2 regions of the Streptomyces sp. NPDC048258 genome follow, and region 1 is predicted to be linked to the other one. Evidence: riboswitches for the same ligand, from Rfam matches in the RefSeq annotation. Region 1 holds a riboswitch; the other holds the start of a gene.
The links. Region 1 has a riboswitch for guanidine ahead of ACGFYQ_RS30855 (Ohr family peroxiredoxin). Riboswitches for the same ligand answer to the same signal wherever they lie in the genome.
Positions count from the first base shown of each region.

Region 1 (14,258 bases):
GCCGGAACGGTCCTGTCCGCCCTCGCCCCCACCTACGGGCTGCTCATGGCGGGCCGGGTGCTCTCCGCCCTCGCCCACGGCGCGTTCTTCGGCGTCGCGATGGTGGTCGCCTCCGATCTCGTCCCCGAAGACCGCAAGGGCCGCGCCGTGTCGATGGTCGCCGCGGGTCTCACCCTCTCCACGATCCTCGGCGTCCCGGCGGGCACGTTCATCGGCCAGCACTTCGGCTGGCGCTGGGCATTCTGGATGGTCGCCCTCTTCGCCGCGGTGGGCCTGGCGGGCATCGCCTCGCTCGTGCCCCGGACCCCGGCGCCCGAGGGCACCGGGCTGCGCTCCGAACTGAAGGTGCTGCGCCGTCCGCAAGTACTGCTGGTCCTGCTCACCACCGTGCTCGGCTTCGGCGGCGTCATGACCTCGTACACCTACATCGCGGAAATGGTCACCCACGTCACCGGCTTCACCGACGACGCCGTCACCCTGATCATGGTGCTCTTCGGCGTCGGCATGTTCGTCGGCAACCTGGTCAGCGGCCGGTTCGCGGACCGCGCCCCCAAGAGCACCATGTGCGGTGCGCTGGCGCTGCTCACACTCGTCCTCGGGGCGTTCACCTTCACGGTGCACGACAAGGCGGCCACCTGCGTGACCGTCTTCCTCTTCGGCGCGGCCACCTTCGCCACCATCTCCCCGCTCCAGATGCGGATCATGGCCAAGGCCGACGGCGCCCCCACGCTCGCCTCGGCGTCGAACATCGCCGCCTTCAACCTCGCCAACGCCGCCGGCCCGCTCCTCGGCGGCAGGATCATCGACGCCGGCCTCGGCTACCCCGCCCTCAACTGGGCCGGGGCCCTCGTCACCCTCGCCGGACTTCTCCTCGCCGGCCTCGGCGTGGCAGCGGAGCGCAAGGAGCGCGCCGCCACGCCCGCCGTCACCTCACCGAGCGGCAGCGCCGCCGCGCACTGAACGCCATCGATACGAAAGGAAGCCACCGTGGAAGCCCCCGTCCTCGACGCGCCCCGCAGCCCCACCGCCCCCGCCTACGACCGGACCGTGTCCCGCTCGCTCGTCCACCGCTGGGCCCTGTCCGAGGTGTTCCTCACCGATTCCGTCGCCACCGGCGAGGGCACCTTCACCGCCGCCGCGCAACTGCCCCTCTCTCACGCGTACTTCCGCGACCACATACCGGGGCGGAGCTTCCACGACCCGCTGCTCGTGCTGGAGAGCTGCCGCCAGGCGGTCACCTACGGCGCGCACCTCTACGAGGCGGTGCCCCGCGACACCACGTTCATGGTCACGTCCTGGACGCTCGACATCACCGAGCCGGAGGCGCTCCGATGCGGCGAACGGCCCGGGGAACTGCGCATGGACGCAGAGGTCACCCAACGCGCCCGGCGCGGCGGACGGCTGCGCCGGCTGGCCTTCGCCATGGACCTCACGCTCGACGGCCGCACCCTGGGCCGGCTCACCATGGACACCAACTGCACCCCCACCGACCAGTACCACGCACTGCGCCGCATGCAGCGCGGCACCACCGTCCCCACGGCGTTCACCCTGCCCGCCGAGCCCGCCGGAGCACCGGTCGACCCGGCCCGGGTGCGCCGGCTCGACCCGGTGAACACCGTGCTCGACGCCGTACGCCTGGGCCCGGCCACCCTCACCGCCCGTCTCAGCCCCCGTACGTACCTCAACCGCAGCATGTACGACCACCCCTACGACCACGTCCCGGCCATGGTCTTCAGCGAGGCGGCCCGCCAGTGCGCCCTGCTGCTGTGCCCGGAGGGCACCGCCACGCCGGAGACCGACGCCGCACGCGTGCTGCGGCTGCACGGTCGCTTCCTGAAGTTCGCCGAACTGGACGACCAGGTGCACCTGACCGCCGCACGCGAGGAAGACGGCAGCCAGGAAGCCTTCCGCATGAGCGCCGTCCAGCAGGACGAGACGGTGGCCGAGGTACACGTGGCGCTGGGCTGACCCTCCGCCTGCCCGCCAGACCGTCCCCTCCACCTCCACCTTCCCCTTTCCCCTTTCCCCTCTCCCTTCTCCCTTCTCGCCTCCGGAGTTCTCCGTGACCACGGCACTGCCGACGACCACGCACGCCGTCGCGTTCTTCGACGTCGACGAGACGCTCACCACCGTCAAGACCATGTTCGACTTCTACGACTTCTTCCTGAAAGCCGTCGGGCACACTCCGCAGGAACAGCAACGGCTCCGCCAGGACGCCCGCGACCTGCTGCGCCCCGGCACGCCCCGGGAACAGGGCAACCGGCTCTTCTACCGGCGATTCGCCGGCTACCGGGCCGAGGAGACGGAAGCCGCCGGCCGGGCGTGGTTCGCACAGCACCTGCGGCAGGGCGGCTTCTTCCACCAGGACGTCCTCGAAGAGCTCACGGCCCACCAGGAGCGGGGGCTGGCCACCGTCCTCGTCTCCGGTTCCTTCGCCGCCGCTCTGGATCCGGTGGCCGCCCACGTCGGTGCCGACGTCGTGCTGTGCACGCGCCCGGAGATCCAGGACGGGGTGTACACCGGGGAGGTGCTGACGACGATGATCGGCGACGCCAAGGCTCGGGCCGCCCGAGAGCTCCTGTCCGAGCGCGGCATCGCCCCTGAACAGTGCCACGCCTACGGCGACCACGTCTCCGACCTGGGGCTTCTCCGCCTCGTCGGCCACCCGGTCGTCGTCGGCGACCACCCGGACTTGCTGGCGGAGGCCGGCCGGCACGGCTGGCACCACCTGCCGGGCGTCCCGGCCTGACCCACGGGCGGCGCCAGGTCACGTCACGGAAACCCGTGTCGTGACCGCCTCCCCGGACCCACCGGACGGGTGGCGAACCGGGAGACCGCCATCCGCTACGCGGACTCCACCCGCCGGACGATCAGCGTCGTCCTGCCGGAAGGGACGTCTTTCGTCAACTGGCGCGAGAAGCGAAGGCTTCGGTCCTCCGAAGACGCAGGCGCGCTTGTCCGCTGATCTCCGCCGCCGCGACGCTCGCAGCCAAAGGCATGCCCCCCTTCGCGGAGGCGGGCCGAACGGGCGGCGCGCGCCGTCGTTTCCGGGGCGCTGCGGAACACGTGCCGCGGCTGCGCGTGCGGGGCCATGCACGGTTCGAAGAAAAACTTCGGCCGGAGGTGAATCCTTTCCGGACCTCCCCGCCTCTTGTCTGTGTACCGGCCGAACGGGCCGGCAGAACCGGGAGGAAACACCAATGATGGTCACTGGCCTCGTAGTGATCGGAGCCCTGCTCGTGGGCGCGTGCAGCTGGCACCTGATGCGGCGCTACAAGAGCCGAAGCTGAGCAGCGGCCACGCGCGGGGAGCCTTCCGGATATGAGTAGCAGATGAACCAACGCTTTGCCTGGCCGGACGAGCGGCTGATCAGGGCCGCTCAGGACGGCGACGTCACTTCACTCACCACCGTCGTCATGGAATCGCAGCCCCATGTGCGCAAGTTCGCCATATCGCTGTGCGCCTCGCCGCAGGACGCGGAGGACGCGGCGCAGGAGGCGCTGATCATCCTCTACCGGAAGATCGGCACCTTGCGGGCCGCCGGCGCGCTGGCCTCATGGATGTTCCGGATCGTGCGCAACGAATGCCTCCGGCAGGTACGGCTGTTCGTCTCGCGGGGCGACGAGAAGTCGGCCGAACCGGAGGCGTCTGCGGAACCGTCCGCCGAGGACGCGGTGCTGCACAGGCTGGAAGCGGAGCGGGTCGCCGCTGCGGTCAGCGCCCTTCCCCGTGACCTGCGGCAGGTCCTGATCATGCGGGACGTACAGGGCCTGCCCGGCAAGACCGTCGCCCATGCGCTCGGTCTGAGCAACGCCGCGATGAAATCGCGGCTGCACAGAGCACGCGCAGCACTGCGCCACTCGCTGGCGGCGACCGACCGAGCACCCGATCAAACCATCGACCAACCAGCCGGAGGAGACTCACGACCGTGAACACCGTGAACACCGTGAACACCGTGAAGCCCGAGCAGGGCGCGAAGGCCCGGGCCACCGCACAGTCCGCGGCGCCCGAGATGAACTTCGCCAGCAAGTCCGTCCCGCGCCACCTGGCGCGCGGCGCCATCGGCTTCGGGCTGATCATCGGCTCGATCGCCCTGGTGCCCGTCGCCGGCCCGGCCACCCTGCTGGCGGCCCCGTTGGCCCTGATCGCCTTCCGCGGCTGCCCCACCTGCTGGATGGTCGGCCTGGCGCAGACCGTCTCCCGCGGCCGTCTGGAGCGCCAGTGTGCGGACGGCGTCTGCACCCTCACCAAGGCGCACCCGTCGGCGAAGGCCACGGACGAGCCGACCGTGGACATCAACGTCCCGGCCGCTTCCCGGTGACCCGGCCGGGCGACGGATAGCGGGCGGCCTCAAGGCCACCCGTTTGCCATCCGCCCTTGAAGAGCGGCTGTTGATGGTGTGTGCGAAACCGTTCGTGGAACGGTCACGGTGACCGTTCCACGAACGGAAGTCATGGAGTGGGTGAGGCACCTGACTGAGCAAGAGGTGACAGCCACCGTCGTGACCTCGGCCGGCGGCTCATCGGCCCTTCTCGGTGATCATGTCGATCAGGCCGTGGGCTGTGTTGTCGCCCGAGAAGATCTCGGAGAGCTCGGCGCCTTCAAAAGTGGCGTCCTCGGTGCTGCGGAGGAACATGGCCTGCTCGTACTCGGTGAACGCGGCCTCGACGTCGTCGGGGTGCGCGGCGAGGGCCTTGCCGAGTTCGGCGCCGTCGAGCATGGCCAGGTTGGCGCCTTCGCCGTTCGGGGCCGCGAGGTGGGCGGCGTCGCCGAGCAAGGTCACCCCCGGCACCCGGTCCCACCGGTGCCCGGTCGGCAGAGCGTAGTGGGGACGCAGGACCGGCGCGGTGTCGCCGTCCGTGATCAGGGCGGTGAGTTCCGGTGCCCAGCCCTCGAACTCCCGCGCTATCCGCGCGGTGGCCGCAGCGGCGTCGGTGAAGTCGATGGCGGCGAACCAGTCCTGCGGCCTGGCCAGCGCCACGTAGGTGTGCAGGGTGTCGCCGCTTTCCCGGTGGGCGAAGATCTCCCTGCCCGGCGCGGGCGCGATCAGCATCCCGCCGCCGACCGCCTTCGCGGCGGCTGCATGCCGGGTGTCGGCGTCGAACAGGTACGTCTCGACGAACGACGTGCCGGCGTACACGGGTGTGGCGGTGGAGAGCAGCGGCCGGACCCGTGACCACGCGCCGTCCGCGCCGACCAGCAGGCTCGTGACGACGGTGCTGCCGTCGGCGAACGTCACCTCGTGGCGGCCCTCGCCGAGGGCGCGGACGCTGCTGGCCTTGTGCCCCCACCGGACGGTGCCGGCCGGGAGTGAGTCGAGCAGGATCTGCCGCAGTTCACCGCGCTGCACCTCGGGGCGTCCGCCCGTGCCGTCGTCGGCTTTGTCGAGCAGGACGGTCCCGTCCCGGTCGAGGACCCGCATCGCCTGGCGGCCCTCCAGGACGATGGCGTGGAACTCGTCCATCAGGCCGGTCGCCTCGAGGGCGAGCTGCCCGTTGTAGTCGTGGATGTCGAGCATCCCGCCCTGCGTGCGCGCCGACGGGGAGGACTCCGCCTCGTAGACCGTGACCGGGATTCCGTGGACGTGAAGGACGCGGGCCAGCGTGAGTCCGCCGAGTCCTGCGCCGATGATCGTGACGGGCGTGTGCATGGTGGCTCCTTCGGGATCGGGCCGGCCGGTGAGCTCCGGCCGGCCGTCTCCGAAAAGGTGCCAGGCCCCGCCGACGAGCCGCCGACATCGGACCGACAGCCCCCGACAGCCCCCGACAGATGACCGACACCGCGGCTCCGCCGCCCGGCCACCCCGGGTCATAGCGCCGATCAGCCAGGAGGCACCGGCCCCACCGCTCCGGGGGCCGGCCGGTTCAGGAGGTGACGTCGTTGATGATGTTTGCGATCACCCAGATCACCCATGCCACGGGCAGCAGCACGGCCAGGCTCGTCGCACGGCGCAGCACTGGTGCCCCGGTCTGCGGCCGCGCATGGCCCCCGGACGGCTCGGGCAGCCGGTTCACCTTCGCCAGCGCCAGCCGGTTGGCGATGAGCGTGCCCGGTGTGAACAGCACCAGCGACAGCGGCGACCACCATCCCTGCCACAGCGTCCGCGCGGTGAGCTCACGGAAGTACGTCGTCCCGCACCCGCGGCAGAAGGGGCCCTCCACCTTGTGGAATCGCATCAGCACCAGCACGCCCTGGTGGAGGCGGAAGGTCACCGGGGCCGCCGGGAACGCCCCGCAGTGGCGACACATCAGCGCCGCTGCCGGGGCCGAGGCGGGACCCGCTCCCGGATACGCCGGGCCGGGACCGGACACGGGCCACCCCGTGGGCGGTTGGGGACCGAAGCCGGGTGGGGTCTGGCCCGTGGCCGGATCGGCCGGCCACGGCCCGCCTGGCTGAGCGGACGAGGAACTGACAGTCATCAGGGAAATTCCTTGCACATGAGAGAAGGCAGCGCGCTGAGCACGCCGCCACAAAGGTCACAGCAGAACAGACACGCTTCACCCGATCATGGTTCCTCACTCCTTGCGATTATCGGATGATCCATACCTGCCGATGGTGGCGGCTGCCGTCGCGTACGGCGGCATGCCGTTGACACCTGCCGAACGGCGTGCGAGAAAGGCTGCAGGGCGCGTTCGGTCACTGTCTCCTCGTCTGAGGTGCGGTTCTTCTTGTGACCGGGCTGCCAGTACGTGCCCGTGCCGACGCCGGGGCCGCGTGAAAATTCACTGTCGCCACACGCGAGACTGTCGAACAGTGGGCACACCACCGCATACGTGAACGGACAACTCTCCTTTGACCACGATTCCCGGATCCCGTGTCCCGGGGCGGACCTGGACGATCCGTCTGACCGGCCACGGCGACCACACCGTCTCCGTCACCTGCAGCACCGAGGCATGCCGCATGCCGCCCCGGTCCAAGGACACGGCGGCCATGCGACGGTTCGCCGCCGAGCACGCCCGCGCGCACGCCCGCCTCGCCACCGTCCGCCCCAACGCGGCGTGCGCCTGCCAGGCCGCCGAATGCGGATTCCACGAGGACACCAGAGCCTCCTGCACCGGTGCCCCGCTGCTCCTCCTCATCCACAACCCGGCCGTCGGCCAGGTCTGGACCCTCGCCGAGATCTGCCAGGCCTGCGCACCCCTGATCTCCCACACCGCCGTCCTCGGCCGCGCCCAGCGGCCGACGGCTTCTCGTCCCGCCGCGGCATCGGCCCCCGCTTCGCCAGCAGTCCCCGCCGCACCCGCCCCGGCACGCGCGGCTGTGGCCGGCGGCTTTTCGTCCCCCGAGGCCGCTCCCGAAGCTGTCTCCCGCCGCCGCCCGCACCGCGGCGGCCCCCGACGCACCCGCTGACGGCCGTCACAAGACGCCTCGTACGGGCCTGCGGGGCTGGTGTCCCCGGCTCCCGACCAGCGCGCGAGCTGGAGAACGGCCGCTTGTACGTGGGCTTTCAGGTGGAAGGCTGACCCGTTCGTCTCCTGCCCGCACGCCGCGCATCCCCTGACCGAGTCCCCCACCGCAGGGAGGTCACAGCCGCCAGTACGTACCCGCACGGGAGTCGACGTGCACCACGTGCCGGCCGACGCGCACCACGTGGTGGTCCGGACCGGACCAGGAGCCGGTGGCACCGTCGGCGCCGGACAGCGGGGTCCAGATCTCCAGGAAGGTGCTGCCGTCCGGGTTGGTGCCCCGCTCGACGAGGTTCGCGCCCTGCCACCGGAAGGTGCCGGCGTCTTCGCCGGGCTCGCCCGTGAGGTGGTGGAAGTGCACCTGGGAGCCGTCGAAGGCGGTCGTGCCGGCGAAGCCCCGGCTGTCGGCGTAGTACGGTCCGGCCTGCAGCCACACCCCTTCGCGATCCTCGAGAAGGGGTCCGCCGTTGCGGCTGATGCCGCGCCGCAGCCAGGCGCCGGGCTCGGGCACCGGGACCCCGGGGCCGCCCGGGACGCGGCCCGCCGGTTCGGGCTCAGGCCTCGTCATCGGTAGCGGGGTCGTCCACGGCGTCCACGACATCCACGTTGTCCACGTCGTCCACGTCGTCCACGGCCACGAGCGTCAGCGGTACGTTGCCGCGTACTGCCTGCGAGTACGGGCAGACCGCGTCCGCCCGGTGCAGCAGGGGCTGGAGGTCCGCCGCCCGCCACCCCGGCAGGCTGACGGTGAGGGCCACCGCGAGGCCGTAGCCCGCGGGCGTGTCCGTGGTGCCGAGCTGCACTTCGCAGGCCACGCGCGCGGCGGAGGCATCCGCCCCGAACTCGGCGGCGACCTCCGCGAGCGCGGAGGTGAAGCAGGCGGCGAAACCGGCCGCGAACAGCTGCTCGGGGTTGGTGGTGCCGGGCACCTTCTTGCGCGGCGGGGCGAGGCGGACGTCCAGGCGCCCGTCGTCCGTGTGGACGGATCCGGTACGTCCCCCGGCGGCATGCGCGGTCGTCCGGTACAGGCTGCGGGTGAGTGGCACGGTCATGGCGTTCGGCCCATCTTGCTCGACGAGGACGCTGCCCGGGTGCGGACAGCGGACGGCGCTGCTCGTGCAGCACCTCGCGCGTCGTCGTGCGTGACCGGGTACGGCGCATCTCGTCCGGGGCCTTGGATCCGGCCGCCGGACAATCTAGCAACGGAGGCAGCCGGCCGGGGCTTCGCCCGCGGTGAAGTTCCTCACCCGCTGCCGGCCCCGTCGCGATCCGGGGACGCGGGCCGGTGCCGGCTGCGGTACGCCCCGGGAGGCATGCCCTCCCACCGGGTGAAGGCACGGACCACGGCCGTCGCACCGCTCAGGCCGACGAGGGGGGCGATCCGGTCCAGCGGCAGGGCCGTGGTCTCCAGCAGCTGCCTGGCCCGGCCGTGGCGGGCGGCGTCGAGGAGCGCGCGCCACGAGGTGCCCTCCGCGTGCAGGGCCCTGCGCAGGCTCCGGACGCTCAGATTGAGTTCCTTGGCGGGGCCCTCGGGTCCAGCGTCCTCGAGCGCGGCGTGCTCCAGCCACTGCCGCACGCGCTCGGCCGCGGTCGCGGCAGTGGACAGCCGGTCCAGGAGCCGGTCGGCGTAGGCCCGGTGGAGGGCGTTGAGCGCCGGGTCGTACAGGGGGCGGCGCCTGTCGAGGTCCTCGTTGGCGACCGTGATCGCGTTCTCCGGGGCGTCGAAGGTGACGGGGCAGCCCAGGACGCGGGCGTATGGCTCGGCCGTGCCCGCACGGGGGTGGGCGAACGACACGGCCCGTGGCGCCCAGTCGTCGCCGGCGATCCAGCGGGCGGCCCGCACCATGCTGCTGACGACCGCCTCCACCTGCTGGGGGTGCATGGCCGCCGGGCGCCGTAGCGGCGAACGCAAGGGTGCCCCCGGCGCGTGCGACCCAGGGGCACCCTTGCGGGGATCCGCCATCAGCGCGCTGACCGGATCCAGCGCCGCCCGCCCTCGCCGAGTCCGCACATCCGGACGCGGGATGGCTGCCTGGCGGTCATCGTCATCCGCGAAGGCGCGGTGTGCGCAGTGCGCGTGTGACGGTTCCGGTGCCGGCTGCCAGGGTTGCGGAGGCGAGGACGGCGAGGACGGGGTTCACGTAGGCGGGGACCAGGTCGTCGTCGGTGTTGCAGGTGTTCGACAGCGGGAGCAGCGTCTCGACGTGTTCGTCGGGGTCGAAGCGGGTGTGCAGGGTGAGTTCGCACATTTCGCGGATGTCCAGGACCAGGAGGTGGGTCAGGCCCACCAGGTAGTGGACGCCGGTCAGGACGGCCAGCAGCATGGTCCAGAGTGCCCACCGGTCGCCGCGGGCCGCGCGCCTGACGGCCGCAACGCAGCACCAGAGGGCGGCCACGAATGCGCCCACCTGCAGGAATTCAGTCAGCATGGCGCCACGGTATGCGGACTGCGCGAGCACTATTCGGGCATACCGTCAGTTTATGTCCAGCAGTCAGGCATTGGTGACCGAACCAGCACATGTGCGCTGTTGGATCATGACCTCGTAAGGCGTGTTCATGTCACGCACGCGCACCACCAAGGTGAAAATCCAGGGATCCGCAGGGGACACGACCGGCGCCCAGGACATGCTCGCCGCCACGCTCAAGCGCCTGGAGCAGGTCCAGGACGGCCGGCGGGCCACGGCCACGGCCGCCGATACCGCAGCGAAGGCCGACAAGCGCCGAGTTGGAGCACCACGCCCCGCCCGGTGCCGTGAACTGGCCGGCTGGTCTTGATTACCCGTTTGGACCCCGCTGGGCGGCAGTGATCCTCTGCGCCGCCGGGGCCGCGGCTGACAGGGAGCTGGTCTCGGCCTCGACAACCCGGCCGTCGGCACTGTCCGCGCAGGTGCCGGTCGGGGTTCAGCGCAGCGGCGGGTGCGCGGCGAGCCAGTGGCGCGCGATCTGTTCGCGTGTGGCGACCCACGCCCCGCCGCGCTGCGCGGCGTGTCTCAAGAAGCCGTCGAGCGCGCGGATGCGGCCTGGCCGGCCGATGATCCGGCAGTGCATGCCGACGCTCATCATGCGCGGGCGCTCAGCGCCCTCGGCGTGGAGCGCGTCGAACGTGTCGACGAGGTACGAAAGCATGTCGTCAGCGGTCGTAAAGCCGTGGACGATCAGGAACTTGAAGTCGTTCGCATCGAGGCTGTACGGCACCACGAGGTGCGAGCGGCCGCCCTCCTGGACGTAGAACGGCAGGTCGTCCGAGTAGTCGTCGGAGTCGTAGAGGAAACCGCCCTCCTCGACGACGAGGCGCCGAGTGTTCGGGCTCGTCCGGCCGGTGTACCAGCCGACGGGCCGACGTCCGACGAGCCGCTCGATCGTCGCGATCGAGCGGGCGATGTCGCCGCGCTCTGCGTCCTCGGGCACGTGACGGTAGTCGATCCAGCGCCAACCGTGGCCGGCGACTTCCCAGCCGGCGGCGCCCATCGCTCGCGCCGCGTCCGGGTTGCGCTCCAGTGCCTGCCCGACGGCGTGGACGGTGAGCGGTGCGTCGTGGGCTGCGAGCGTGCGATGGATGCGCCAGAACCCGGCGCGCGAGCCGTAGGCGAACATCGACTCGACGTTCAGCTCGCGTCCGCCCACCACGGGTGGCGCGCCGACGAGCTCGTGGAGGAAGCCCTCGGAGGCGGGGTCGCCTTCGAGGACGTTCTGCTCACCGCCCTCTTCGTAGTTGAGAACGAGGCTGACGGCGACGCGGGCGCCGCCGGGCCAGGCGGCATGCGGCGGCTCGGCGCCGTAGCCGACGAGGTCGCGCTGATGCTCGGACACGGGCGGCACCCTACCGCCGATCGGTCGCCGCGCCAGAGGAGCGGTGCCGAGGCCGCCCACACCGCGGAGTGCGGCATCAACCGGCTCACAAGCCACCGGGCCGTCGCACCGCAGGGCACCGGCCGTTGAGCGCATGCTTCAAGAGGACATCGCGGCCCGCTCGGCCTCACTGCGGAGAACACAGAATTCATTGCCTTCAGGGTCCGCGAGGACGGCCCAGCCTGCGCCGTCGGGCTCCCGGCGATCGGTGACGAGGGTGGCACCGAGGCCCAGCAGCCGCTCGACCTCCTCCTCGCGCGATGTCTCCGGGCGCAGACACAGGTGGATCCTGTTCTTGATCGTCTTCGGTTCCGGCACCTGGTTGAAGTACAGCAACGGCCCCTCCGGCAGCAGCACCTCAGTCTCCCGGGCACCCGGTCTGTCCTCCGGATGCAGCGGACAACCGACCACCTCGCTCCAGAATCGGGCCAGCTCATAGGCATCCGCACAGTCGATCGCTACGTTCTGCACCACTGAGACCATGCACGTGAGCCTGCCCCGAGCATCGCCCGGTCCGCCACCAAATTTCGCGCAGAGACTCCAGCAACGCTTTCGTAACAGGCCCACCTTGCCGACCCGGACGCGCCAGGAAAGTGCCGGCAAGGCTCAGCGCTGTCGGACCGGGAGTCACCGAAGCGGTGCCGGTAGCAGTGCAGGTCGGGGCCGCAGAGGTTGGCGGCTCGCGTCCCCGCCTGTGATCAGCATGTCGTGATCGTGTCACGATCCGGTGGGCCCGCCCGGATGGGCGCAACCAGGCGACATAAAGACGATATTAAGGTGACGTGCGCCTGCCAAGGTGCGTACCTGTTCATCACTCTTTGCAACGGGATTGAATGTGAAGCTTCGTCATGTCCGCGCAATAGCCGTCTTCGGTGTCGCCGTCGTCGCGCTCACCGGAGCCCGTGGCTCCCACGGCGCCAGCTGTGGCGGCAGCCACGGCTCCAGCTCCTCGCACTCCAGCAGCTCGGGCAGCTCCAGCAGCGGTACCACCGGCGGCAGCGACAGCAGCAGCGGCAGCACGTCCGGCAACACCTCCGTTACGGGCGGTTCGAGCAGCGCCAACAAGGCCGAGCGCGACATCAAGATCGACAAGTGCCGCCTGGACGACTCGGGCAAGAACCTCGTCGCCCGACTCACCGTCACCAACAGCAGCTCGTTGAGCTACACCTACAACATCACCATGAAGTTCGAAGGCGCGCCCGGGTCGAACGCCCTCACCGCCACGGCCAAGGTCACCAACCTGACGGTCAAGGCCGGTGGATCCCAGCAGGCCGAAGCCACAACGCCGTACACCGGCAAGGGCGACGGAAGCGAGTACAAGGAGTGCGTCGTCTCCAGCGCGTCCAAGAGCGCCTCCTGACACACCGTCCTCCGGCCGGGCCGGGCGGGCGTGCTGGGGCAGTCCCGGTGTGGGGCGCTGGTCACGGCCCATCCGACCTGGTGGGGCCGCGGAGCTGCTGCCCTCGGCCCCGCCTGCCGGCCCGGCCGCCACCCTTCTGCCGCTAGTGCCCAGCCACTTCGGCGCCGACCGCCCCCATGCTTGCGTGACCGTGCGGAAGGCGCCCGGTTTCCTGGACCGGCTACACGACGACGGGCATCGTCGCGTACGAGAGCGACGCGACGATGCCGCACGCTCGTCGGGTACACGGCGCAGTCACGCCTCGCAGGCTGCTCCCCGATCGCCTCCCAGAGCGGGGGGCGTACGGCAGAATCCCGCTGTGAAGTCCGTGGGAATCCTTGCCGATCTGGAAGCGCACATGGCGGAGCTGTCCACGCCGATGCGGGTGTTCGTGGCGGTCGGACGGTTCACCGAGCCGGAACCCGACCTGCCAGAGCTGGCGGCCCGGATCCGCGCCCTGCTGGCCGAGGGCGCCGCCGACGAGGCCTGGCGGCGCTTTCTGCCCGCGTACGCCCCGCCGTCCGTCCCGGAGATCTGCGCGGCTCTGGAACCGGTGGAGACGCACGCGGCCGCTGCGTTCCTGGCCCAGGTCGCGGCTGTCGACCTGGTCTGGCCAAGCCACCAGCACCTGCCCGCCGAGGCCGCCGAGCGCGCGGCGGAGCGGGTGGTGTCCCTGCTCGGACCGGAGGGCAGCTGGTGGTCCAATCACGACGCCGAATGCGGCGCCGTGAACGGGCTGACCCCGCTGTTCGACAGCCTGCTCGCAGGGACGGACGGTGAGCACTTCGCGCTGGCCCTGCAGATCGCCGACGACTGACCGGCCCGCCCCCCCAGGTGCGAACTGCACCATCCAGCAGATCGAGTACCTCAAGTCCGATCCGGTGAACGTCGGCACCCACCCTCAGGACATGCTGGCCACCGTCCGTGCCGACGACGGCAGCGCCGACTTCGCCCGGTTCCGCAAGACCAAGCTCCCCGTTTGGCCCGCCTCAACCACGGTCTGAGCAGAGGATCAGAAACGGGTACTCACCGCACCCTGAGGGCGTGTGGCTGTCAGGCAGCCGATGTCTGGCTGAGTCGGCTCGCGAGATTTGCCTGATGTTGTGGGTGGCAACTGCGTTTCGGCAGGTCAGGACCGTCTTCCGGCGCTGTTGATGTAGGGCTGCGGCTAGTTCCTGTCCCTCCGTACATGGAGGCCTGGCCGTCGACGAACTGCGCAACGCCGGCCGCGAGGTCGACGCCGAGGCGCTCACGCACATCACCCCGGCCCGCAGCTCGGCGGTCAACACTTAGCCGGGCCCGGGCAGCGCCTCAGCACGGGCAACCGTGGTGCACGATCGACCAGTTCCACCTGAGCGGTCAAGATGGCCATCGGGTCATCGAGTGGAGACCTCACGCATCCATCGCGCATGCTGACGGACGCGCAACGTAGGCGAGAGTCTGACACCGGAATACCGCCGGATCGTCCGGCCTGGGGTGGACTGGCGGGCGGTGGCCACCCCCGGGGCGGGCCGCCGCTCGCCTCCCTGGCGGTCCTCGACGCCGGGCCACGCGGAAGGCAGCCTTCGATCGACCTGTTTCCTTCGATTCCTGAGTAATTCGGG
Region 1 covers NZ_JBICZH010000017.1:26,487-40,744, reverse strand. Annotated here, with positions in the region: gene ACGFYQ_RS30900 (MFS transporter) at 1-960, shown strand, start outside; gene ACGFYQ_RS30895 (AfsA-related hotdog domain-containing protein) at 988-1,968, shown strand; gene ACGFYQ_RS30890 (HAD family hydrolase) at 2,063-2,749, shown strand; gene ACGFYQ_RS30885 (RNA polymerase sigma factor) at 3,333-3,932, shown strand; gene ACGFYQ_RS30880 (hypothetical protein) at 3,929-4,321, shown strand; gene ACGFYQ_RS30875 (FAD-dependent oxidoreductase) at 4,520-5,650, opposite strand; gene ACGFYQ_RS30870 (hypothetical protein) at 5,865-6,212, opposite strand; gene ACGFYQ_RS30865 (hypothetical protein) at 6,793-7,350, shown strand; gene ACGFYQ_RS30860 (hypothetical protein) at 7,525-7,974, opposite strand; gene ACGFYQ_RS30855 (Ohr family peroxiredoxin) at 7,961-8,458, opposite strand; guanidine-III (ykkC-III) riboswitch at 8,534-8,595, opposite strand; gene ACGFYQ_RS30850 (AraC family transcriptional regulator ligand-binding domain-containing protein) at 8,650-9,288, opposite strand; gene ACGFYQ_RS30845 (hypothetical protein) at 9,452-9,835, opposite strand; gene ACGFYQ_RS30840 (hypothetical protein) at 9,963-10,181, shown strand; gene puuE (allantoinase PuuE) at 10,308-11,216, opposite strand; gene ACGFYQ_RS30830 (VOC family protein) at 11,355-11,738, opposite strand; gene ACGFYQ_RS30825 (hypothetical protein) at 12,091-12,615, shown strand; gene ACGFYQ_RS30820 (hypothetical protein) at 12,974-13,471, shown strand.

Region 2 (14,258 bases), on a different contig from region 1:
AGCGCCGGGACCTTCTCGCCATGTGGGGAGCCGAGATCATCTCGTCGCCGGCCGCCGGCGGCTCGAACACCGCGGTGCGGGTGGCCAAGGAACTGGCGGCGGAGCACCCCGACTGGGTGATGCTCTACCAGTACGGCAACCCGGACAACGCGGGCGCGCACTACGCGACGACGGGCCCCGAGATCCTCGCGGACCTGCCCTCGATCACCCACTTCGTGGCGGGCCTGGGCACGACCGGCACCCTGATGGGCGTCGGCCGCTACCTGCGCGAGAACGTCGAGGGAATCAAGATCGTCGCGGCCGAGCCGCGCTACGACGACCTGGTGTACGGCCTGCGCAACCTGGACGAGGGCTTCGTCCCGGAGCTCTACGACGCGTCGGTCCTCACCACCCGCTTCTCGGTGGGCTCGGCGGACGCGGTCACCCGGACCCGGGAACTCCTCCAGCAGGAGGGCATCTTCGCGGGCGTCTCCACCGGGGCCGCCCTGCACGCGGCGATCGGCGTCGGCCGCAAGGCGGTGGCCGCGGGCGAATCGGCGGACATCGTCTTCGTCGTGGCCGACGGCGGCTGGAAGTACCTGTCGACGGGCGTCTACACCGCCGCGACGACGGAAGAGGCGATCGAGGTCCTCCAGGGCCAGCTCTGGGCGTAGCGGACCCCTGCGGGGATTGCCCGGCGGGCACGCTCCGGCGCCGCCGCCGGGGCCGGCCCGGCGGGGCTGGAACACCGGGGCCCCGCCCCGCGCCCTGCGCCCCGCGCCTCAAACGCCGGCCCAATTCCAGCCCCGCCGGCGTTTGACGCGCGGGGTGCGGGGCAGCGCCCCGATCTTGACCCCCGCCGGCCACAACCCAGCCCCGCCGGCGTTTGAGGCGTGGGGGTCCCCCCGGACGGAGTCTGGGGGAGGGTCCGGGGCGGAGCCCCAGGTCTTCGAGCCCCGCCGGCGCTTGAGGCGCGGGTCCGGGCGGAGCCCGGTTCAGGGAAGAGGCCCCCGCAGCGGCGCAGCCTAGTCGCGCAGCAGCTCCGCGAGCACCGCGGCGTGGCTCGCCCCCGGATCCTTGACCGCGGTCAGCAGAGTGACCGGCCCCGCCACGGCCAACGCCCGCAGCCGGTCCAGCTCCGCCACCACCTCCGGCGCGCCCAGCTCCGCCTCGTACCGCCGCCGGAACTCCCCGGCGGAACCACCTCCGTGGAACCACTTCCGCAGCTCCGTCGACGGGGCAACGGCCCGCGGCCACTCGTCCACCCCCGCCGCCTCCTTCGAAAGCCCCCGCGGCCACAGCCGGTCCACGAGCACGCGGACCCCGTCCGCTTCCGGCTCAGGCGGGTCGTACACACGCCGCAAACGGATCACCGGCCACCTCCGAGCCCCTTGACCTCGTCCCACACCGCCGGATCCAGCACCCCCACCCGGCCGCGCAACTCCCACAGCGACACCTCAGCCGGCCGGTCCGCCTCCAGGAAACTCGCCCGGCCCTGCGCCCCCACCGTTCCCGGCGGCAGCGGGATCACCCCGGCGCGCCGGTCGTCGTACTTCCCGGTGATCCACGCGACCCGCGCCCGGTGGCCCCGTATCTGCGCCACCGCCAGGACCAGGCAGAGGCGCCCGTCCACCAGCGACCACAGCTCACCCGGCCGCGGCCGGGGCGGCGGACCGGCGCCGTGCGCGGCCGGGGCCCGGCGGGGAAGTCCCAGCCGCTTCCCGGCGACCAGCACCACCAGCGCCACGGCCACGACCGCGGCCACCGCGGGCCACCAGGACGTGTCCATGTTTCGACCGTAGCCGTACGGGAACGCCCCGGCATGGCAACGTGTGGCAACGCCCGTGCCCGCCGTCGCTCCCACGGGTGACAGGGCAGGTGATTCCCCCCACAACGGCCCGCGGTGGAGGAGCGACCGGCCGTTTCGCGCCTTACGCTCGACGCACGCACGGCCCGCATTCCGTCCACGGACCGTCCACGGAGGTTCACGCTCCATGAAGCTCACCGTCGTCGGCTGTTCGGGGTCGTTCCCGTCCGCGGAATCGGCCTGTTCGAGCTACCTCGTCGAGGCCGACGGCTTCCGGCTGCTCCTCGACATGGGCAACGGCGCCCTCGGCGAGCTGCAGCGCCACATCGGGCTCTACGACCTTGACGCGATCTTCCTCAGCCATCTGCACGCCGACCACTGCATCGACATGTGCGCGTACTTCGTCGCCCGCTTCTACCGGCACGAGGGCGGCCGCTGCGGCACGATCCCCGTCTTCGGCCCCGAGGGCACCGAGAAGCGCCTGACCACCGCCTACGACGACGTGCCCGACGAGCGCTCCATGAGCGAGGTCTTCGACTTCCGCACGCTGAAGTCCGGCAGCTTCGAGATCGGCCCCTTCCAGGTCCGCACCGAGCGGGTCAGCCACCCCGTCGAGGCGTACGGCATCCGCGTCGAGCACGGCGGCCGCTCGCTCACGTACTCCGGGGACACCGGAACCTGCCCCGAGCTGGCCATGCTCGCCGAGGGCACCGACCTGTTCCTCTGCGAGGCCTCCTTCACCCACGGCAAGGAGGACATCCCCGATCTGCACCTCAACGGGCGCGAGGCCGGGGAGTACGCGCGCGGCGGCGGGGTCGGCCGCCTCGTCCTCACCCACATCCCGCCGTGGACGGACGCGCGGCAGAACCTCGCCGACGCCCGCGCGGTCTACGACGGCCCGGTCGACCTGGCCTACTCGGGCGCCGTCTACGAGGTCTGAGGTACGAGGAAGCCCCCGCCCTCCCTTCCGGGAGAGCGGGGGCTTCGTCGTACCGGAGGCGGCGAGGCCTACTTGGCCTCGGCCTTCGCCAGCTCGGCGAGCTCCTCGTCGGACTCGCGGCCCGGGGTGGGGAGGTTCCACTTGGTGATCGCGAAGCGGAAGACGAAGTAGTAGACCACCGCGAAGCAGAGGCCGACGCCGGCCAGGCCCAGCGGGTTGTCGGCGATGCCCAGGTTCAGCAGGTAGTCGACCAGGCCGGCCGAGAACCCGAAGCCGTCGCGCATGCCCAGGGCCCAGGTCAGCGCCATGGAGATACCGGTGAGGACCGCGTGGATCGCGTAGAGCACCGGGGCGATGAACATGAAGGTGAACTCGATCGGCTCGGTCACACCGGTGACGAAGGAGGTGAGCGCGAGGGAGAACATCATGCCGCCGACGACCTTGCGGCGCTCGGGGCGGGCGCAGTGGACGATCGCGAGGCAGGCCGCCGGGAGGGCGAACATCATGATCGGGAAGAAGCCGGTCATGAACTGTCCGGCGGTCGGGTCACCGGCGAGGAAGCGGCCGATGTCACCGTGGACGGCGCCGTTGGGGCCATCGAAGGAACCGGTCTGGAACCACGGGAAGGAGTTCAGCAGGTGGTGCATGCCGATCGGGATGAGCGCGCGGTTGGCGACACCGAAGATGCCCGCGCCGACCGAGCCGGAGCCGACCAGCCACTCACCGAGGTTGTGCAGACCCGCACCGAGGACCGGCCAGATGAGACCGAAGACGATGCCGGTGACCAGGCCCGCCAGGGCGGAGAGGATCGGGACGAGGCGGCGGCCGCCGAAGAAGCCCGCCCAGTCCGGCAGCTTGGTCCGGTAGAACTTCTGGTAGAGCAGGGCCGTGATGATGCCCATCACGACACCGCCGAGCACACCGGCGTTGACCGGGGCGTCGACGTTGACGATCTTGCCGCCGACCACCTTGGCGACCTTGGGCAGGTTGCTGTCGGTGAAGGTGGCGAGCACCTTCTGGAAGACCAGGTAGCCGGTGACGGCCGCGAGGGCGGTCGAGCCGTCCGACTTCTTGGCGAAGCCGATCGCGATACCGACGGCGAACAGCAGCGCCATGTTGTCGAGGATCGCGCCACCACCGGCGGCCATGTATCCGGCGATCTTGAGGACGAACGTCGGGAAGACGTCCTTGTCGCCGAGCATGTCGTCCGCGCCCAGGCGGAGCAGGAGCGCGCCGGCGGGCAGCACCGCAACGGGGAGCATGAGGCTCCGGCCGATGCGCTGCATGACGGCCATCACGCCGGCGCCCTTCTTCTTTTCCGCCGCGGGGGCGGCAGCCGTGGTCACAACTTCCTCCAGTGGGCAAGGCGCCGCCAAGGGGTGAGCCGGGGGACGGCGACGTCTCGTAAAAGGGGGGAACGCGAGCGCAGACAGGCCCACGTGGTCTACACCATTTGATGGTGTAGACCAGTTGTAACACGGTGAGGGTTAGATAAGGAACCTTCGATTTCCTGTGGTCTACACCACAGGAGGTCCGGACATGGCCGAAGCCCCCGGATCCGAGGATCCGAGGGCCATGCGAGGCGGGCCGAAGGTCCGGTGGGCCGCCGGACGGTGCCTACGCCTTGACGTTCTCCTTCTGCATCTCCTCGATCTCCTCGTCCGACTCCCGGCCCGGGGTGGCCAGGTCGAACTTGGTGATCGCGAAGCGGAAGACAGCGTAATAGACCACCGCGAAACACAGGCCGATCGGAATGATCAGCCACGGCTTGGTCGCCAGGGTCCAGTTGATGACGTAGTCGATCAGACCGGCCGAGAAGCTGAAGCCGTCGTGGACGCCCAGCGCCCACGTCACTGCCATCGAGACGCCCGTCAGCAACGCGTGGATCACGTACAGCAGGGGCGCCACGAAGAGGAACGAGTACTCCAGCGGCTCCGTGATGCCGGTGACGAACGAGGTCAGGGCGACCGACAGCATCAGGCCGCCGACCTCCTTGCGCCGCCGCGGCTTCGCGCAATGGGTGATCGCCAGCCCCGCCGCCGGGAGAGCGAACATCATGATCGGGAAGAAGCCGGTGAGGAACTGCCCGGCCTCCGGGTCCCCGCTGAGGAACATGGTGATGTCGCCGTGGACCACCTGGCCGTCCGGCTTGGTGAAACTGCCGAACTGGAACCACACCGGCACGTTCAGGAACTGGTGCAGGCCGATCACCAGCAGCGCGCGGTTCGCGACGCCGAAGATCCCGGCGCCCCAGGAGCCCAGGCCCACCAGCCAGTCGGAGAAGCTCTCCAGCCCGTCACCGATCGGCGGCCAGATCCACAGGCAGATGACGGCGAAGCCGATCGCGACGAAGGTCATGATGATCGGGACGAGCCGGCGGCCGTTGAAGAAACCGAGCCAGTCGACCAGCTTCACCCGGTGGAAGCGCTGCCAGAACCAGGCGGCCAGCAGGCCCATGATGATGCCGCCGAACACCCCCGGGTTCTGGAAGGTGTACTCGGCGAGGGTGAAGTCCTCCCCCAGGCAGCCGCCCCCGACGTCCCTGGTCCCCGCGGGGCAGGCCGTGGGGAACGCACGCAGGACGCTGCGGTAGACGAGGAAGCCGACCACCGCCGCCAGTGCCGTCGAACCGTCGGCCTTCTTGGCCATGCCGATCGCGACACCGACGCAGAAGAGGAGCGGCAGGCCGAGGTCGGCATTGAGCAGGGCGCCGCCCGCGGCGTTCATGACCCGGGCGACGTCCGTCCAGCCGAGGCCGTCCACACCGAAGACGTCGGGCTGGCCCAGGCGGTTCAGGATGCCCGCCGCGGGCAGTACGGCGATCGGCAGCTGAAGGCTCCGCCCCATCTTCTGCAGCCCCTGGAACATGCCGTTCCACCACTTCTGCTGGGGCACTGCTGCGGCGCTGCTCGCGCTGCTCGCGCTCATCGGCGTCCTCCCTGACCGGCCCGTTTTTGGCAGTTGCGGCGCGTGCGGCACACTGGTGTAGACCAGTTGTGGGCAGGCTGCTGCTGATCGTCATCATTCGGTAGACGGCAGTCACGTGCTCGCATAGATGGGCCAACCGTGGGTTACCGTGACAAAGCGGATCACACAGGTGGGTATCCGGATACCTGGCCGCCGAGACTCGTTCTTCGTAACACTCAGGGAGAAACACATGGCCACCAAGGCTGAGAAGATCGTCGCCGGGCTCGGCGGTATCGACAACATCGACGAGGTCGAAGGCTGCATCACCCGCCTGCGCACCGAGGTCCACAACCCGGACCTCGTCGACGAGGCCGCCCTGAAGGCCGCCGGCGCCCACGGCGTCGTCAAGATGGGCACCGCGATCCAGGTCGTCATCGGCACCGACGCCGACCCGATCGCCGGCGAGATCGAAGACATGATGTGAGCTGAGCCCCTCCAGGCTCGCCCGTCGTACGCCAAGACCCCGTAAGACCCCGCAAGACTCCGCAAGACCCCGTAAGACCCCGTTCCGGATACACCTGGACGGGGTCTTCGCGTTCCCCCGCAGGGACTAGGCTCGGAGCCATGTCTCGCATCGACGGCCGTACGCCCGAACAGCTCCGCCCGGTCACCATCGAACGCGGATGGAGCAAGCACGCCGAGGGCTCCGTCCTCATCTCCTTCGGAGACACCAAGGTCTTCTGCACCGCCTCCTTCACCGAAGGCGTCCCGCGCTGGCGCAAGGGCAGCGGCGAAGGCTGGGTCACCTCCGAGTACTCGATGCTGCCCCGCTCCACCAACACCCGCGGCGACCGCGAGTCCGTACGCGGCAAGATCGGCGGCCGCACCCACGAGATCTCCCGCCTCATCGGACGCTCGCTGCGCGCCGTCATCGACTACAAGGCCCTCGGCGAGAACACCATCGTCCTGGACTGCGACGTCCTCCAGGCCGACGGCGGCACCCGCACCGCCGCGATCACCGGCGCCTACGTCGCCCTCGCCGACGCCGTCGCCTGGGGCCAGCAGAAGAAGCTCATCAAGGCCGGCCGCAAGCCGCTCACCGGCACCGTCGCCGCCGTCAGCGTCGGCATCGTCGACGGCGTCCCGCTCCTCGACCTCTGCTACGAGGAGGACGTGCGCGCCGAGACGGACATGAACGTGGTCTGCACCGGCGACGGCCGCTTCGTCGAGGTCCAGGGCACCGCCGAGGGCGAGCCCTTCGACCGCAAGGAACTCAACGCCCTCCTGGACCTCGCCGCCGGCGGCTGCGCGGACCTGGAAGCCATCCAGCTGGGCGCGCTGGAACTGTAAGCGGCAACCGCGGCGCGCGGATTCGCGTCCGTCCTGGTACGGGCGCACGGTGTCAAAGCCGTGCGCCCGTCCACGTATCCGATTCCCTGGGGGACCCGAAGATGAAGACGACGAAGCCGAAGCACCGCATCGCCGCCATAGTCGTGGCGGCCGCTCTGACCCTCCCCGCCCTCACGGCCTGCGACGCGATCTCCACCGCCATGGACTGCGCGAACACGGCCGTGGCCATCACCGACGGCGCGAACGACCTCCAGCAGGCGGTCTCCCAGGCGGGCAACAGCCCCCAGGACGCCCAGAACGCGCTCGACCAGATCGAGACGAACCTCAAGAAGATCGGCGACCAGACGGACAACGCCGACCTGGGCAAGGCCATCGACTCGATGAACACGGCGGTCAAGAACGTCCGCACCGCCATCCAGAACGGCGACGCCACCCCGGACATCCAGCCGGTCGCGGACGCGGCGAGCGAGATCTCCAAGGTCTGCACCCCGGGCTGACGCGGCCGGCGGCCGGGAAATAATGGGGGCCATGACCTCCACGCCCAGCCGCCTCATCCTCGCGACCCGCAACGCGGGCAAGATCGCCGAACTCCACGCCATCCTGTCCGACGCCGGCCTGCCGCACGAGCTGGTCGGCGCGGACGCGTACCCCGAGATCCCGGACGTCAAGGAAACCGGCGTCACCTTCGCCGAGAACGCCCTCCTCAAGGCCCACGCCCTGGCCCGGGCCACCGGCCTCCCGGCGGTCGCCGACGACTCCGGCCTGTGCGTGGACGTCCTGAACGGCGCCCCCGGCATCTTCTCGGCCCGCTGGGCCGGCGCCCACGGCGACGACGAGGCCAACCTCCGCCTCCTGCTGGCGCAGCTCGGCGACATCGACGACGAGCACCGCGGCGCCCACTTCTTCTGCGCGGCGGCCCTGGCCCTCCCGGACGGCACCGAACGCGTCGTCGAGGGCCGCCTCCTGGGCACCCTCCGCCACACCCCGTCGGGCACGGGCGGCTTCGGCTACGACCCGATCCTCCAGCCACTGGGCGAGTCCCGCACCTGCGCGGAACTCACCCCGGCGGAAAAGAACGCCATCTCCCACCGAGGCCAGGCCTTCCGCGCCCTGGTCCCGGTGGTCAGGGAACTCCTGGGCTGACGCTGGTACGCCGAGTGCCCCGTACGCGATTGCTGCGTACGGGGCACTCGGCGTTGACGTGCGGTTGGGGGGACTCGAACCCCCACGGGTTTTACCCCACTTGGATCTAAACCAAGCGTGACTGCCTATTCCACCACAACCGCGACATAAAGCCCAATTCGGACATTGAGCCTGACTGGGCTGCTACCAGTCTACGGGGGAGTCACGGAGGGCGGCAGGTTTGGGGCGGCGATTGCGGCACCACGTGTCCGTCAGGGAGTGACAGTTGGGGCACAGGTAGCGGAGGTTCTCGCGGCGATTGTCGAGCCAGTCGCCACTGATGTGGTCGATCTGGAGCGTGATCGGCTGTCCCAGCCATTCTCCCGGATTCCCGCAGGCTCCGCAGATGTACGGGATGCCGATCTCCCGTAGTGCCCGGTGAAGGCGGGAGCGGTTGGTACGGGGTGATCCCTCGGGAAGCCTGACGAGCGTGTCCGCCGCGACGCTCCTGGTCGACGCCGCCCGAGTGGTCGCCCACGCGCGGCGCTGGAAATGGCTGACATCGAGTCCGAGTTGAGCGACCCGACGCCGGACGCGGCGGTGATTCACGTCATTGACGGCGAGGTCGAGGGCGCGCATGAGGTCTGCGTAGCTCGACGCCGCCGGGACGGCCGTGCGCAGGGCTTCCTCGGGGATGATCAACCGGAAGTTCCGGAAGTGCGTGGTGTCGATGCCGTGCTCCTTCAACATCCTCCCGAGCGCGGCGCGGGACCGACTGTCGTCCGGCACGCCCAGAGCCCGAGCCGCGCTGCGGATGCTTGTGGCGGAGGCCGCCGCAATGGCGAGTTCCTCGGTGGTGAACGGTAGGTCGACGCGCCCCCGCTCCATGCCGGGGAAGTGGCTGATGTCGATGCCGGCCGCCGCTATCCGGCGGCCGATGTGCGACAGGGTGCCGGTGGCTGGAGGGGCGCCGAGCTTGACGGCCACCTCGCGCAATGTGGTTGATGAAGCCGCTGCGGCAGCTATGGCCTCGTCCGGGTACTTGCGCCACGGACTGCGCTTCGCGAAGTGACTGCTGTCGATTCCGTGATGGGCAACCTTCTCCTGCAGTACGCGGCGTTGCCCACCGCTCTCTCTGAGGCCGAGTCGCCGCATCAGGTCGGCCCAACCCCTTGATTCGGCGACCGCAGTGGTCAGTGTTCCGCGGTCATACGGATCGGCCATGCTCCGTTTCTCCATTTCCCGGCCGCGCGTGCGGGCCTCGTACGGAGTAACGGGCCGATAGTCGGACGGTTACGGTCGATTTCGTCCGATAAACGGAGCGGCCCGCACCGGTTGGGTGCGGGCCGCTCCGTTCGGAAAGGGTCGGGTCAGATGCCCAGGTCTTTGATGATCTTGGCTACGTGGCCCGTGGCCTTGACGTTGTAGAAGGCGTGCTCGACCTTGCCCTCCTCGTCCACGACCACCGTCGAGCGGATGACCCCCGTCACCGTCTTGCCGTAGAGCTTCTTCTCGCCGTACGCGCCGTACGCGGTCAGGGTCTCCTTCTCCGGGTCGCTGACCAGGGTGACCTTCAGGTGCTCCTTGTCGCGGAACTTCGCGAGCTTCTCCGGCTTGTCCGGGGAGACGCCGATGACGTCGTAGCCGGCCGTCGCCAGTACGTCCAGGTTGTCCGTGAAATCGCAGGCCTGCTTGGTGCAGCCCGGCGTCATCGCGGTCGGGTAGAAGTAGACGATCACCTTGCGGCCCTTGTGGCCGGCCAGCGAGACCTCGTTGCCGTCCGCGTCGGGCAGGGTGAAGGCGGGGGCGGTGTCGCCCGGCTGAAGTCGCTCGCTCATGTCGGCAGTCTCCTCAAGAGGGGATCGGTATGGCACGAGACTAAGCTGCTGACAGACTGTTCATGGCGGACTACGCCCCCACAGACGAAACGACGACGGAGGCAGCGCGGTGCCGGAAGCCAGGACCCCCGCACAGATCGAGGCGGACATCGTCCGCCGCCGCGAGCAGCTCGCCGAGACGCTCGACGAGATCGCCGTGCGCGTGCACCCGAAGACGATCATCGGGGACGCGAAGGCCAGGGTCGCCTCGACGGTCGACCACACCCTCGGGCGGGCGTTCGTCGCGGTGAACCGCCTCGTGACGGACGTGAAGGGCGCCCTGCGCCACGAGGACGGGGCCCCGCGCATCGAGCGGATCGTGCCCGTCGCGCTGGTCGCGGCGGGTGTGGTGGGGGTACTGGCGCTCTCGGTGCGGCGCAAGCGCTGATGACCCTGCGGAGCGCGGCGCGGACGCGGGCGGGTAGGTTCGGAGGGTGAGCGAGAACACCACCCACGACAAGCTGCCCATCCGCATGCTTCACGACCGCGTGCTCGTGAAGTCCGACCTGCCGGAGGGCGAGCGCCGCTCCGGCGGCGGCATCCTCATCCCGGCGACGGCCGCGGTGGGCAAGCGGCTGGCCTGGGCGGAAGTGGTCGCGGTCGGGCAGAACGTACGGAGCGTCGAGCCCGGCGACCGGGTGCTGTACGACCCGGAGGACCGGGCCGAGGTGGAGGTGCGGGGTGCGACGTACGTGCTCATGCGCGAGCGGGACCTGCACGCCGTGGCCGCCGAGCGGCTGGAGGGGGCGAAGGACTCCACCGGCCTGTACCTCTGACCCTTCGAAACTGACCTGTAGCACGTGAAAGGGGCTGGTGGCCGAGGTCACCGGCCCCTTTCGCCTTCCTTTGCTACGGTTGAGGGGAACCCGACGAGACGCGCCGTACCGGGTACGACAAGACGACGCACCCCGTATCGCTCGATGTCTCGGAGGTGCCGTCATGGCCTGGGTTCTGCTGCTTGTCGCCGGTCTGCTCGAAGTCGGCTGGTCGATCGGCATGAAGTTCACCGAGGGCTTCACCCGGCTGTGGCCCAGTGTGTTCACGGGCGCCGGGATCGTCGCCAGCATGGTGCTGCTCTCCTACGCCGCCAAGTCCCTGCCCATCGGTACGGCGTACGGGGTGTGGGTGGGCATCGGCGCCGCCGGGGCGGCCGTGCTCGGTATGGCGGTGCTGGGTGAGCCCGTCACCGCCGCCCGGATCTTCTTCATCTCCCTGCTGCTGGTCGCCGTGGTGGGGCTGAAGGCGACCTCCGGTCACTGACCGCGGGTCTCCGGGTCCGCGGGTCTCCGGGTCCCCGGGTCGCCGGGTCCCCGGCCCGGGTCATTCCAGGAACGCCGATGGCGGGCGCGCGCCTTCGGTCGCGCCGCCGCCGTCCGTGCCCCGCCCGCCCGTCGCACCCGTCGTGCCCGTCGTTCCCGTGGTGGTGCCTCCCTGCTCGCCCTGGGTGGTGCCGCCGTTGGTCTGCCCGCCCTGGGTCTGCCCGCCCTGCGTCCGGCCGCCGTTGTCCTGCCCGCCGTTGTCCTGACCTCCCTGGGTCTGGCCTCCCTGGTTCTGCCCGCCGTTGTCCCGGCCCCCGTTGTCCCGGCCCCCGTTGTCCTGCCCGCCCGTCGGCGGAGTGGGCCGGACCGGCCGGGTCGGTCGTACCCAAGGGGGCGGTGTGCCGTCGCCCGGCGTCTCCTCGGGCCGATCCGTCTGGGCGGGCGGCAGGGGCGGCGGCTCCCCCGCGCCCGGCTGGAGTTCCAGGTCGAAGTCGACGGGGTCGCTGCCCTCCAGTGCCGTCTTCGTGTACGCGGCCCAGATCCGGGCCGGGTAGCCGCCACCGCCGATACGGGGCTCCCCGAGGGCGTTGTACAGCGACTCCAGGGCGCCGGTGTCCGGGTCCTGACCCATCATCGAGACCACCGTGACCAGGTCCGGGGTGTACGCGGCGAACCAGGCCGAGCGGTCCAGTTCGCCGGTCCCGGTCTTGCCCGCGGCCGGGTGGCCGGCGGCGAGCGCCGCCGTGCCGGTGCCGTTGTCGACGACGCTGACCAGCATGGACGTGGTGGTGTCGGCGGCCTCGCGGCTGACGGCCTGGGTGGGCGTGCGCTCGGGCAGGCCGATCGTGTCGTCGCCCTTGGTGATCTTCTCCAGGAAGGTGTACGGGGTGCGGCGGCCGTGGTCCGCGAGGGTCGCGTACGCCTGGGTCATGTCCAGGACGCTGGCCTGCAGGGTGCCGAGCGCCATGGCGGGGACGGGCGGGAAGTTCGGGGTGTCCTCGGGGATGCCGAGGGCGATGGCCGTGTCCTTGACCTTCGCGGTGCCGACGTCGACCGCCATCTGCGCGTAGACGGCGTTGACGGAGAGGTCGGTGGCGGTGTTGACGGTGATGTTCCCGTACGAGACCTGGCCCTCGTTCTCGGGGGCGAAGCGGATCCGGCCGCCGACGACCGGGCGCTTGTTGTCGCCGTTGTAGATGGTGTTCGGCGTGATCCGGCGGCCGTCCTGGGTGCGGGTGTCGTTCTCCACGGCGGCCGCGAAGACGAACGGCTTGAAGGTGGAGGCGACCTGGTAGTCGTGCCGGGTCGCGTTGTTCACGTACTGCTTGGTGTAGTCGATGCCGCCGTACATGGCGACGACCTTGCCGGTGGCCGGGTCGATGGAGACCCCGCCGGCCCGCACCACCCGGTCCGCCTTGCGCTTCTCCGGGTCGAGTTTGGCGACCATCTGCTCGTCGACGGCTTCGACGAAGGCGTTCTGGCGGCGTCTGTCGATGGTGGTGGTGATGCGGTAGCCGCCTTCGGCGAGGGTTTTGTCGTCGAGGATCTTGCGGTCGACGATGTAGTCCTTGATGGCCTCCACCAGGTACCCGCGCTGCCCGGACAGTCCGGCGGCGGCGCGGACCTTGCCCGGCTCGGGGAACTGTGTCGTCGCGCGTTCGGCGGCGGGCAGCCAGTTCTTCTTGACCATGCCGTCGAGTACGTAGTTCCAGCGGGCGAGGGCGCGGGGGCGGCTCTGGGGGTGCGAGACGACGTCGAAGGCGCTGGGAGAGTTGAGGAGGGTGGCGAGGTACGCGCCCTCGGCGGTGGTGAGGTTGGCGACGTCCTTGCCGTAGTAGGCCTGGGCGGCGGCCTGGATGCCGTAGGCATTGCGGCCGAAGTAACTGGTGTTCAGATACCCCTCCAGGATGTAGTTCTTCGACTTCTCGCGACCGAGTTTGATCGCGATGAAGAACTCCTTGACCTTCCGGTTGATCGTCTGTTCCTGGCCCAGGTAGTAGTTCTTGACGTACTGCTGCGTGATGGTCGAACCGGACTGGGTGCCCTTGCCGGTCGCGGTGTTCCAGGCGGCGCGGACCATCGCCTTGGGGTCCACCGCCCGTTCGGAGTAGAAGTCCCGGTCCTCGGCGGCCAGTACGGCCTCCTGGACGGTCCGGGGGATCTGGGAGAGCGGGACGTTGACGCGGTTGACCTCGCCGTCGCGGGCGAGCTGGGACCCGTCGGAGTAGAGGTAGACGTTGGACTGCGCGGTCGCGGCGGAGTTGGCCGGCGGGATGTCCACCAACAGGTAGCCGGCGACGAGGGCACCGCCGAGCAGCAGGGCGAGGAGCAGGACGCCGCCCAGCACCATGCGCCAGGTGGGGAGGGCGCGGCGCCAGCCGGTCCGTTTCCGGCGGGCCTTCGTGCCGGGCTGCGGTGCCGTGCCGGGCTGCGGTGCCGTGCCGGGCTTCTGCGGCTGTGTCGGGGGTCCCTCGGGCGGTGTGTCCGGGTCGCGAGGGGTCCAGCCCGGGGGTCGTGACTGGTCGCTCATCTCCAGGACTCCTCGACGCCGTGCGAAATATCCACTTCTGTACCTCATGGTGTCTACCCGATGACCGGTGATTACGCGCCGGACGGGGGTAAATCGGTCGCGTGGCTCGCCCCTCCGCACTAAGCTCGCGCGCTTTGGCCGACGTAGGAACGACGTGGGAAACGGAGGGATACGGTGCGTCAGAGAGTGCGTGAGAGTGCGGGTGAGAGAGCGCGCGGGGCAGCGCGTGGGACGGCGCTCGGGACGGCGCGTCGGAGAGTGCGGCTCTATCTGGCTGTCGCGGCAGGCGGGTTCCGGCGCTACGCCACCTACGGGACGGCGACGGCGGCCGGTGTGTTCACCAACACCGTGTTCGGTTTCATCGTCGCGTACACGTACATCGCGCTGTGGGACGAGCGGCCCGGACTCGGCGGCTACGACCAGGCGCAGGCCCTGACTTTCGTATGGGTGAGCCAGTCGCTGCTCGCCGCCGGGGCGCTGATCGGGG
Region 2 covers NZ_JBICZH010000012.1:139,786-154,043, reverse strand. Annotated here, with positions in the region: gene ACGFYQ_RS26340 (PLP-dependent cysteine synthase family protein) at 1-653, shown strand, start outside; gene ACGFYQ_RS26335 (DUF488 domain-containing protein) at 1,005-1,352, opposite strand; gene ACGFYQ_RS26330 (hypothetical protein) at 1,349-1,768, opposite strand; gene ACGFYQ_RS26325 (MBL fold metallo-hydrolase) at 1,974-2,726, shown strand; gene ACGFYQ_RS26320 (PTS transporter subunit EIIC) at 2,795-4,021, opposite strand; gene ACGFYQ_RS26315 (PTS transporter subunit EIIC) at 4,344-5,654, opposite strand; gene ACGFYQ_RS26310 (PTS glucose/sucrose transporter subunit IIB) at 5,782-6,117, shown strand; gene rph (ribonuclease PH) at 6,258-6,983, shown strand; gene ACGFYQ_RS26300 (hypothetical protein) at 7,085-7,480, shown strand; gene rdgB (RdgB/HAM1 family non-canonical purine NTP pyrophosphatase) at 7,512-8,126, shown strand; tRNA gene ACGFYQ_RS26290 (tRNA-Leu) at 8,186-8,269, opposite strand; gene ACGFYQ_RS26285 (HNH endonuclease signature motif containing protein) at 8,310-9,329, opposite strand; gene bcp (thioredoxin-dependent thiol peroxidase) at 9,476-9,943, opposite strand; gene ACGFYQ_RS26275 (DUF3618 domain-containing protein) at 10,053-10,370, shown strand; gene ACGFYQ_RS26270 (co-chaperone GroES) at 10,417-10,758, shown strand; guanidine-III (ykkC-III) riboswitch at 10,821-10,890, shown strand; gene ACGFYQ_RS26265 (DMT family transporter) at 10,922-11,242, shown strand; gene ACGFYQ_RS26260 (transglycosylase domain-containing protein) at 11,303-13,771, opposite strand; gene ACGFYQ_RS26255 (ABC transporter permease) at 14,030-14,258, shown strand, end outside.
Region 2: another riboswitch for guanidine. It lies ahead of ACGFYQ_RS26265 (DMT family transporter); the one in region 1 lies ahead of ACGFYQ_RS30855 (Ohr family peroxiredoxin).